3 regions of the Quadrisphaera sp. DVD1 genome follow, and region 2 is predicted to be linked to each of the others. Evidence: riboswitches for the same ligand, from Rfam matches in the RefSeq annotation. Region 2 holds a riboswitch; each other region holds the start of a gene.
What was found. A riboswitch is a leader RNA that binds a small molecule or an ion and turns the genes downstream of it on or off. The one in region 2 is predicted to bind S-adenosylmethionine.
Positions count from the first base shown of each region.

Region 1: another riboswitch for S-adenosylmethionine. It lies ahead of AC5FZL_RS09385 (flavin reductase family protein); the one in region 2 lies ahead of AC5FZL_RS04535 (ABC transporter ATP-binding protein).
Region 3: another riboswitch for S-adenosylmethionine. It lies ahead of AC5FZL_RS14245 (cysteine dioxygenase); the one in region 2 lies ahead of AC5FZL_RS04535 (ABC transporter ATP-binding protein).

Region 1 covers NZ_JBZYWI010000066.1:1,834-4,988, reverse strand. Annotated here, with positions in the region: gene AC5FZL_RS09390 (MetQ/NlpA family ABC transporter substrate-binding protein) at 1-882, opposite strand, end outside; gene AC5FZL_RS09385 (flavin reductase family protein) at 976-1,461, opposite strand; SAM riboswitch class I at 1,664-1,752, opposite strand; gene AC5FZL_RS09380 (beta-class carbonic anhydrase) at 1,892-2,383, shown strand; gene AC5FZL_RS09375 (CapA family protein) at 2,530-3,155, shown strand, end outside.
Region 2 covers NZ_JBZYWI010000024.1:2,504-5,658, reverse strand. Annotated here, with positions in the region: gene AC5FZL_RS04545 (ABC transporter permease) at 1-157, opposite strand, end outside; gene AC5FZL_RS04540 (aliphatic sulfonate ABC transporter substrate-binding protein) at 157-1,209, opposite strand; gene AC5FZL_RS04535 (ABC transporter ATP-binding protein) at 1,301-2,155, opposite strand; SAM riboswitch class I at 2,314-2,402, opposite strand; gene AC5FZL_RS04530 (UvrB/UvrC motif-containing protein) at 2,448-2,831, opposite strand; gene AC5FZL_RS04525 (hypothetical protein) at 2,927-3,103, shown strand.
Region 3 covers NZ_JBZYWI010000154.1:1,918-5,072, forward strand. Annotated here, with positions in the region: gene AC5FZL_RS14240 (PAS domain-containing protein) at 1-521, opposite strand, end outside; gene AC5FZL_RS14245 (cysteine dioxygenase) at 614-1,054, opposite strand; SAM riboswitch class I at 1,059-1,153, opposite strand; gene AC5FZL_RS14250 (DedA family protein) at 1,226-1,906, opposite strand; gene AC5FZL_RS14255 (ATP-binding protein) at 1,903-3,155, opposite strand, start outside.

The DNA.
Region 1 (3,155 bases), on a different contig from region 2:
GAGCTGCTCGGCCGGGTCCTCGTCCCAGGGCAGCGGGGCCCAGTCGCCGTAGAAGTCGAGGTAGAAGTCCTTGACCTCCTGGGTCTGGAACGCCGCCTGCAGGTCCTTCGTCTTCTGGGTGCCGACCTCGTCGGGGCGGCCGGCGAAGACGATCCGGTACGGCTTGGCGTCGGCGTCCTCCTCGCGCAGGATCGCGTCGGCCTCGGGGTCGAGCTCCATCTCCACCGCCTGGCGGGAGAAGAGGAACCCGGCGTCGACGTCGGGCAGCGTCTGGGTCAGGGTCTGCTGGTCGACCTCGATGAACTGGTAGTCGTGCGGGTTGTCGGTGATGTCCTGCTGGCTGAGCTCGACGACCGGGACGCCGTCCTCGACGCTCAGCCGGCCGGCGTCGGCCAGCAGCTGCAGGGCGCGCCCGTTGTTCGCCGGGTCGGCCGGGATGGCGATGCGCGCGCCGTCGGGCAGCTCCTCGACCGAGTCGACCTTCGTGGAGTACACGCCGGCCGGCGAGCCGACCGCGTAGAACAGCGGCACGACGTCGGTGCCGTTGTCGCGGTTGAAGGACTGCAGGTAGGCGCCGTGCTGGAAGAAGTTGTAGTCGGCCTCCCCGCGCGAGACGGCGTGGTTGGGCTGGACGATGTCGGTGACGTAGGTGATCTCCACGTCGTAGCCCTCCTCCTCCAGCCGGTCGCTGGCGAGCTCCAGCGGCTCGGAGTAGGCCGGGGTGTCGGTGGCGATGATCGAGATGGAGCGGTCCTCGGTGCCGGCCTCGGCAGAGGCGTCGCCGCCGGCGAGGCCGCACGCGGAGAGGGACAGCGCGCCGAGCGCGGTCAGGCCGGTGGCGGCGAGGGCGGTGCTGGGTCGTCGGCGGTGCGGGGTGCTCACGGGGTGCCTCCAGGGGCGGGTCGGGCGGAAGAGGGCAGGGGGCGTCCGCGCGCCGGGCGGCGCGCAGACGAGGTGGTGCTGGGGGGTGGGGTCTCAGGCGCCGACGGGGACGGCGGCTGGGGCGTAGGTGCGGTCGCGGTGGACCAGGGGGATGCGGTCGGTGGAGGTGACCGCGGTGACCTGGCCGAGGGCGATGAGGCTGTCGCCGACGTCGACGAAGGAGGGGATGCGGCCGCTGAGGCGGGCCACCGCCCCAGCCAGGTCGGGCAGGCCGCGCTCGTCCCAGGACCACGCGGCGGCGCCGGAGAAGCGCTGCGCGGCGGGGCCGGAGAAGGTGCGGGCGACGTGCTCCTGGTCGTCGGCGAGCAGGTGCGCCGCGAACGTCCGCGACTCGAAGAAGGCCCTCAGGGACGAGGAGGTCTTCGAGATGTTGAACGACACGAAAGGGGGTTCCAGAGAAACGGACACGACAGAGATGGCGGTGAATCCGACGGGCTCCGAAGAATGCGCGGTCGTGAGCACCCAGACGCTGGAGGATGCAGGACGGAAAGCGCTTCGGAGGTCGACGGAGACACCCACGGGGGTGGGCACACGTGCTCCTGGGGTTCTGGTGGGATGGCGCCGCGCGAGCGCGCTCAGCGCCGGGGAGTGACCGGGGGATGTGGGGCGGTCAGGCCCGACACATGGCGCTGGCCTGCATCGACAGGTCGACGTGGCGCCTGCTCACCAGGAAGGTGCCGGCGGCGCGCGAGGGCGCCGGGGTGCTGCGGAGCATGGTGTTCCTCCATCGGTCCTGGCGGTAGCACCTTCCCCGAGGGGTGGTTGCTGCGACGTCGGCGAGCCAGGTCTCTCAGTCGCTCTGGATGGGCGAGGGGAACGTTATGGGGAAATGCGGGGCGGCGTCAAGCGACGCGCGGGGACGGGAATTCCTCGACGAGGCGCGCAGGGTTGACACGCACTCGGCGCGCGGCGAGCCTCGGCCTCCCGCCCCACCTCCGGAAGGCTCCGCATGTCCGCCACCGACGAGCTCCTCGCCAACGCCCAGCGCTACGCCGCGTCCTTCGACCAGGGCGACCTGCCGCTGCCCCCGGCCAGGCACGTGGCCGTCGTCGCGTGCATGGACGCGCGCCTGAACGTCTACGGACTGCTCGGCCTCGCCGAGGGCGACGCGCACGTCATCCGCAACGCCGGCGGCGTCATCACCGCCGACGAGCTGCGCTCCCTCGCGATCAGCCAGCGCCTGCTCGCCACGACCGAGGTCGTGCTGATCCACCACACGGACTGCGGGATGCTCACCTTCACCGACGACGAGTTCCGCCGCTCGATCGAGGCGGAGACCGGCGTCAAGCCCGCCTGGGCGGCCGAGGCCTTCACCGACCTCGACGCCGACGTGCGGCAGAGCATCGCCCGGATCCAGGCCGACCCGTCCATCCCGCACAAGGACTCCGTGCGCGGCTTCGTCTACGACGTGCGCACCGGGGCGCTGCGCGAGGTCTCCTGAGCCGCCGCCGGGGCGCCGGGCTGCTGCTCGGCGCCGTCCTCCTGGCCGGCTGCTCCGGCGGGCCGGACGGCGCGCCAGCGGGCCCCAGCGCCTCCGCGCCCTCGGCAGCGGAGCCGAGCGCCCCGGAACCGCGGACGCTCTCGCTCGTGGCCACCGGTGACGTCCTGCTGCACCCGGCGCTGTGGGAGCAGGCCCGCGCAGACGGCGGGGACGGCGGGGACGGCGCCGACGGCGGGCTCGACTTCGCGCCCCAGCTGGCGGCCGTGCGGCCCCGGGTGGCCGGCGCCGACCTCGCGATCTGCCACCTCGAGACGCCCCTGGCCCCCGCCGAGGGCCCGTACCGCGGCTACCCGTCGTTCGCCGCCCCGCCGCAGGTGGTCCCCGCGCTCGCGGCGGCCGGGTACGACGCCTGCACGACGGCGTCCAACCACAGCTTCGACGCCGGAGCCGCCGGGGTGGACCGGACCCTCGACGCCCTCGACGCGGCCGGGCTGGCGCACGCCGGCACCGCGCGCACGCCCGAGGAGGCCGGCCGTCCGACCGTCCTCCGGGTCGAGACCGCGCGGGGCCCGGTGGCGGTGGCGCTCCTGGCCTTCACCTACGGGTTCAACGGCGTCCCGGCGCCGGGGGGCGAGGCCTGGCGCGGGGACCTCCTCGACGAGGACGCGGTGCTGCGCGAGGCCGCGGCCGCACGCGCCCAGGGCGCCGAGGTCGTCGTGGTCGCGCTGCACTGGGGCTCGGAGTACCAGCCGGAGCCGACCGCGCAGCAGCT
Region 2 (3,155 bases):
CGGAGACCAGCGCCTGCCACAGGGCGATGAGCAGGAGCGGGACGAGCGCGCCGAGGGCCGCGCGGCCCCAGCGGGGGCCGCGGCGGTCGGGCGCACCGCTGACCACCGCGGGAGCGGAGCCCGCGGTGGTCAGCGACGTCGTGGAGGAGGCGCTCATCAGCCGGCGGCGGGAGCGTCGATGGCGTCGGGGTCGGCGTCCTCGGCGAACTGCGGCTCGAAGAGGCCCTCCAGGGCGTCGTCGACCGCGCCCTGGTCCAGCACGTCGCCGTTGGCGACGAACACCGGGCCGATCTTCTCCAGCACCTCGCGCTGGTCGTCGCCCGGCGCCGGGTCGACGTCGAAGTTGGTCCGCTCGATCACGCTCGTGGCGACCTCCGGAGCGATGCCGGCGACCTCGGAGAGGATCCGCACGGTCTCCTCCGGGTTCTCCTGCACCCACGCGCGAGCGCGCTCGTAGGCGTTGACCACGGTCTGGGCGAGGTCGGGGGAGGTCTCGAGGAAGTCCTCGGTGGCGTTGAGGAAGCCGTAGCTGTTGAAGTCGATGTTCGAGTAGATGATCTTGTCGCCGCTCTCGGCCTCGGCCGCCGCCATGATCGGGTCGAGCCCGGACCAGGCGTCGACCTGCCCGGAGTCCAGCGCGGTGCGCCCGTCGGCGTGCTGGAGGTTCTGCAGGGTCACGTCCTGCGGGGTCAGGCCGCCGGTCTCCAGCGCCTGGAGGAGGAAGAAGTAGGGGTCGGTGCCGGTGGTGGCGGCGATCGACTTCCCGCGCAGGTCCTCGACGCTGTCGATGTCGGAGTCGCCGCGCACGACGACCGCCGACCAGTTCGGCTGGCTGTAGATGTCGATGGTCTGGATCGGGGAGCCGTTGGAGCGGGCCAGCAGCGCCGCCGAGCCGGCCGTGGAGCCGACGTCGATGTTGCCGTTGCGCAGGAACTCGTTGGCCTTGTTGCTGCCGGCCGACTGCACCCAGTTGACCGTCACGCCCAGCGGCTGGAGCTCGGCCTCCAGCCAGCCCTGGTCCTTGATGACGAGGCTCAGCGGGTTGTACGTGGCGAAGTCGATGTCGAGGGTGTCCGCCGAGGCGGTCGCGGCGGCGTCGTCGCCCCCGCCGGAGGCCGGGGCGTCGCCGGAGGCGTCCTCGCCCGCGACGCAGCTGGACAGGAGGAGGACGGCCAGGGGGAGGGCGAGGGCGGCGGGGCGGAGCTTCATCGGGCGGTCCTTCGGCTGGGGTGGGGCAGGGGTCGGGGACGGCGCGCCGCGGGCGCGCCGGGAGCTGCGGGGAGCAGGAGGCCGGCGGGCCTCAGCTGCGGGCGACGCCGAGCTGCTCGAGCAGGTCGGCGCGGAGCTCGGCCAGGCGCGCGTCGCCCCGGTCGCGGGGGCGCGCGACCGGCACGGTGGTGACCGACCGGACCCCGGCGCCGGCGCCCGGCGCCGCGGGGTCGGGGCCCAGGACGACGACCCGGTCGGCCAGGTGCAGGGCCTCGTCGACGTCGTGGGTGACGAGCAGCACCGTGGTCGGCGTCGCGGCCAGGAGCTCGAGGAGGAGGTCCTGCATGCGCAGCCGGGTCAGGGCGTCGAGCGCGGCGAACGGCTCGTCCAGGACGAGGACGCCGGGGCGGCGGGCCAGGGCGCGGGCCAGCGCGGCCCGCTGGGCCATGCCGCCGGACACGCTGCGCGGGCGGTGCCCGGCGAACGCCGACAGGCCCACCTGGTCGAGCAGCTCGGCCACGCGCTGGCGACCGGCGGGCTTCGCCGTGCCGCGGGGAAGCCCCAGGGCGACGTTGCCGGACAGCGAGCGCCAGGGCAGCAGCCGCGGCTCCTGGAAGGCGACCGCGCAGCGGCCGTCGAGGCCGGCCACGGCCGAGCCGTCGAGCAGCACCTGGCCGGCGGTGGGGGCGTCGAGGCCCGCGACGGCGCGCAGCAGCGTCGACTTGCCGCAGCCCGAGGGGCCGAGCAGGGCGACGATCTCGCCCGGCGCGACGTCGAGGTCGACGTCGGCCAGGACGACGTGCTGGCCGAAGGCGCGGGTGACCCCGCGCAGCGCCACGCCGACGGCGGACCCGGGGCGGGGCGCGTCGACGGCGGTGCTGGTCGGGCTGCCGGTCGGGGGGTGGGTGACGGGGTGGGTCACGGGGTTGCTCACGGTGGTGCTCACGGTCTGCTCCTGGACGGGGCGCGCTGGGTCGACCACGGCGGAGGCCGTGGGAGGGGAGGGTGGGGCCCTCAGCGCGGGCAGAGGCCGCTGGCGGTGCGGTGCAGATCGACGTGGGCGCGGCGGGTGAGCCGGATGACGACGCAGCGGAGCACGGTGTTCCTCCATCGGTCCTGGCGGTAGCACCTTCCCCGAGGGGTGGTTGCTGCGGCGTCGCTGAGCCAGGTCTCTCGGCCGCTCTGGATGGTCGGCGCCAGTGAACCCGAGCAGCGGCCCGGGTGTCAACCGCAACGTGTCAGGTGGTGGACGTGCCGTCTCGCCCTGTGAGACGGCGCTCCTGCTCGGCGCGGACCGCGGCGACCTCGTCGCGCAGGTGGGCGGCCTCCTCGAACGCCATCGCCGCCGCGGCCCGGGCCATGTCGCGCGCCAGCTCCTCGCCGAGGCGCGCGAGCTGGGCGTCGTTGCGGTCGGCGAGCTGGACCGGTGACGTGCGCGTCGTGCCCACGCTGCCGTCCGGGCGCAGCACGCTCATCACGGCGGGGGCGTCGCCGATGTGGTGGCGGCGTCCCGTCTCCGGCGCCTTCGGGCGCGGCCTGCGGGCCCGGCTGAGGTCGCGGGCGCGGCTGGACGTCGCCGGGGGCGGCTGCTGCCGCTCGCCCTCACCGCCGCTCGTGCTCACGCCGTGGACGGTATCGGCGCGGCGGGCGGACGGCGTCCCCTGATTGGGTGCGGCTGCGGTGGACGCGGCCCCCGCCCGGCGTCCACGGTGGTCCCGTGGACACCGAGACCGAGAAGCTGGTCGCGGACCTCGTCGAGATGCTCGTGCGCGAGGCCGAGACGAGGTCCTCGTCGCCGACCCCGCCCGCCGGGCCGCTGCTGCCCCGCCCCACCGGGCCGCGCCCGGAGGCCGAGCCGCTGGAGGTCTGGGCCCGCCGCCACGGCCTCGGCTGACGGCCGCGGGGGCTTCTCACGCGGTGGGCGCGGGAGGACCATGGAGGGGCAC
Region 3 (3,155 bases), on a different contig from region 2:
CCCCCGGGGGTGGCGAGCTCGCGCTCGAGCGACTCCACGAGGCGGCCGCGGTGCGGGAGGTCCTCCAGCGGCCCGGTGGCCAGCCGCGACAGCCGCACCTCGGCCTCCACGCGCGCGGTGGCGTCGGTGCTGAAGCCGAGCAGGTGCGTGAGGACGCCGTCCGCGTCGTGGACCGGCGCCAGGTTCAGCTCGTTCCACCAGCGGCTGCCGTCCGGGCGCGCGTTGAGCAGCACGGCGCGGGTCGGGCGCCCGGCGCGCACCGCCTCGCCGAGCGCGCGGACCGCCGCCGGGTCGGTCTCCGCGCACTGGAGGAACCCCGGGCCGCGGCCGAGCGCGTCCTCGGCCCGGACGCCGGTGAGGCGCTCCCAGGCCGGGTTGACGTGCACGAGCGGCAGGCCCGGCGCGCGGGCGTCGACCACGCAGACGCCCGTGGGGACGGCGGCCAGCACGCCGGCGAGCACCTCCGGCGGCACGGGGCCGGCCTGGGGGGCGGGGGCGGGGGCGGGACTCGGTCCGGTCACCCGGTTCCCCTCGGCACGCCGGGGCCGCACCTTGACCTCCGCGCCCCGTCGCGTCCAGGCGCGTCCTGGCGCGTCCCGTCGCGCGCCGCGGCTCAGGGCAGCGGGGCCCGCGCGGTGGTCCGCACGTGGATGCTCACGGCCGGCACCGTCCCCGCGTTGGCGACGCGGTGCAGGACGCCGGGCGCGAGCACGGCCACCGCGCCGGGGCCCAGCTCCAGCGGGGCCAGGTCCTGCCCGGCCGCCACCCGGTGCTCCAGCAGGGCGCCGCGCACGACGGTCAGGGCCGCCGCCGTCCGGCCGTGGTCGTGGAGGTCGCTGCGCTGGCCGGGCAGCCACGTCGCCAGCCACACCTCCACGCCCTCGGGTCCGGGCAGCCGGGTCGAGAAGCGCCGCTCGGCGTCGAAGCGCAGCAGCGGCTCCCAGCGGGCGCTGGCCGCCGCGAGGTCGTGGGCCAGGCCCACCAGGAGGCGCACCGGCGGGGCGACGGCGGGCGGCGGGTCGGGCTGGGCGGCAGGGATCACGGCAGTGCTCACGGCTCCTCCATCGGTCCTGGCGGTAGCACCCGCGCCCGCGGTGGCGGGGGGTTGCTGCGGCGTCGACGAGCCAGGTCTCTCAGCCGCTCTGGATGGCGTGCGACGCACAGTAGCGGCTGACGCCGCTGCGGCACCAGGACCGCCGCGAGCACCCGTGCCGCGGCCGGAGGCTCAGCCGGCCGGGGACGACCCGCCGCGCGCGGCGCGGTGCTTGCGGACCCGGCGCACGACGAGCCAGGCGACGACCGCCACCACGGCGGCGATGACGACGCGGTCGAGGAGCCCCGCGTACCCCTCCACGGCCTCCCACTGGGTGCCGAGGGCGTAGCCGGCGCCGATGAGCAGCGCGTTCCACAGGAGGCTGCCGGCGGTCGTGTAGAGGAGGAAGCTGCCCACCGGCATCTGCGCGGCCCCGGCGGGCAGCGAGATGAGGCTGCGGACGCCGGGGACCAGGCGCCCGAAGAACACCGCCGACCGGCCGTGCCGGACGAACCAGGCGGTCGCGGCGTCGGCGTCCTCGGCGTCCACGAGCGGCATCCTGGCGAGCAGGGCCACCGCGCGGCGCTGGCCGATCCGGCGGGCGACGCCGTAGAGCAGCAGCGCCCCGAGGACCGAGCCGAGCGTGGCGGCCACGAGCACGGCGACGAGGCCCATCCGGCCCTGCTGGGCCAGGAAGCCGCCGAGCGGCAGGACCACCTCGCTGGGGATCGGCGGGAAGACCGTCTCCAGCAGCGTCATGAGGCCGACGCCGGGAGCACCCAGCGCCGCCATGACGTCCGCCACCCAGCCGGACAGCCCGGTCAGCCCGGTCGAGCCCTCCCCCGTGGCCGCCCGCACCGCGGCGACGGTCACGCGCGGCCGTCCAGGCGCCGCCGCAGGGTCACCGTGGTGCCGTCGGGCCCGGGCACCACGGTCACCTGCCCCGCCGCGGCCATGAGCGCCGACCCGTGGCCGCGGTCCATGCTCGGGGTGCGGGGCCGCCAGGTGCCGTGGTCGCGGATGGTGATCGTCAGCTCGTGCTCCTCGACGTCGATGGCCACGTCGACCACCGGCCGGGTCGGGTCCTGGGCGTGCTCGATCGCGTTGGTCACGCCCTCGCTGACGGCCACCAGCAGTGGGAAGGCGATGGCGTCGTCCAGGGCGGCCTCGGCCATCACCGCGCGCAGGTGGCGGCGCACCCGCGAGACCGCGGCGGGCTCCGCGGGGTAGCTGGCGGCGTGCGCGAGCGGCCACCGGTGGCCCGGGCGGGGCTCCTCCGCGGGCGCGGGCGCGCTCGGCGAGGGCGCGACCACGGTGGCCGGGGCGCCCTCGGCCGCCGCCGGGACCAGGCTCGAGGCGGCCTCCGCGGGCACCGGCACGTGGCCCTCGCCCCGGTCCTGCAGCAGCACCGCGATGATTCGGGCGACCGGTGCCAGCAGCGCCAGGTCCTCGCCCGTGGTGCGCCGGCCGGGGTGGTCGGCGACGACGAGCTCGCCCAGGCGCCGCCCGGAGCGGGTGGCGATCTCCACGACCAGCTCACCGCCGGTGCCCGACGGCTCCGCCCCGGCGGTGACCACCTGCGGGTCGCCGCCGGTCTCCAGCACGGCGCGGGCGTGCAGAGCGTCGAGGAGGCGGCGGGCCTGCTCGGTGGCGCGGCGCACGGCCTCGACGACGTCCCCGCCGTCGAGCAGCAGCCCCGCGACGTCGGCGAGGCCGGCCAGCTGCCGGGCGTGCTGGGAGCGCAGGGCGGCCAGTTCCAGGGCGGCCCGCACGCGGGCCACGAGCTCGCGCGCCGAGAACGGCTTGACGAGGTAGTCGTCGGCGCCGACCTCCAGCCCCTCCACCGAGGCGTCCTGGCCGGCCCGGGCGGACAGGACGATGATCGGCACGGCGCGGGTGAGGGGGTCGGCCCGCAGCGCGCGCACCAGCGAGAAGCCGTCCAGGCCCGGCATCATCACGTCGGTCAGCACGAGGTCGGGCAGCGCCTCCCGGGCCCGGGCCAGGGCGGCCGCGCCGTCGGCCACGGCCTCGACGCGCCAGCCGGCCTCGGTGAGCAGGCGGCCCAGGTAGGCGCGCAGGTCGGCGTTGTCGTCGGCGACGAGCACGGTGGCGCCGTCGGAGG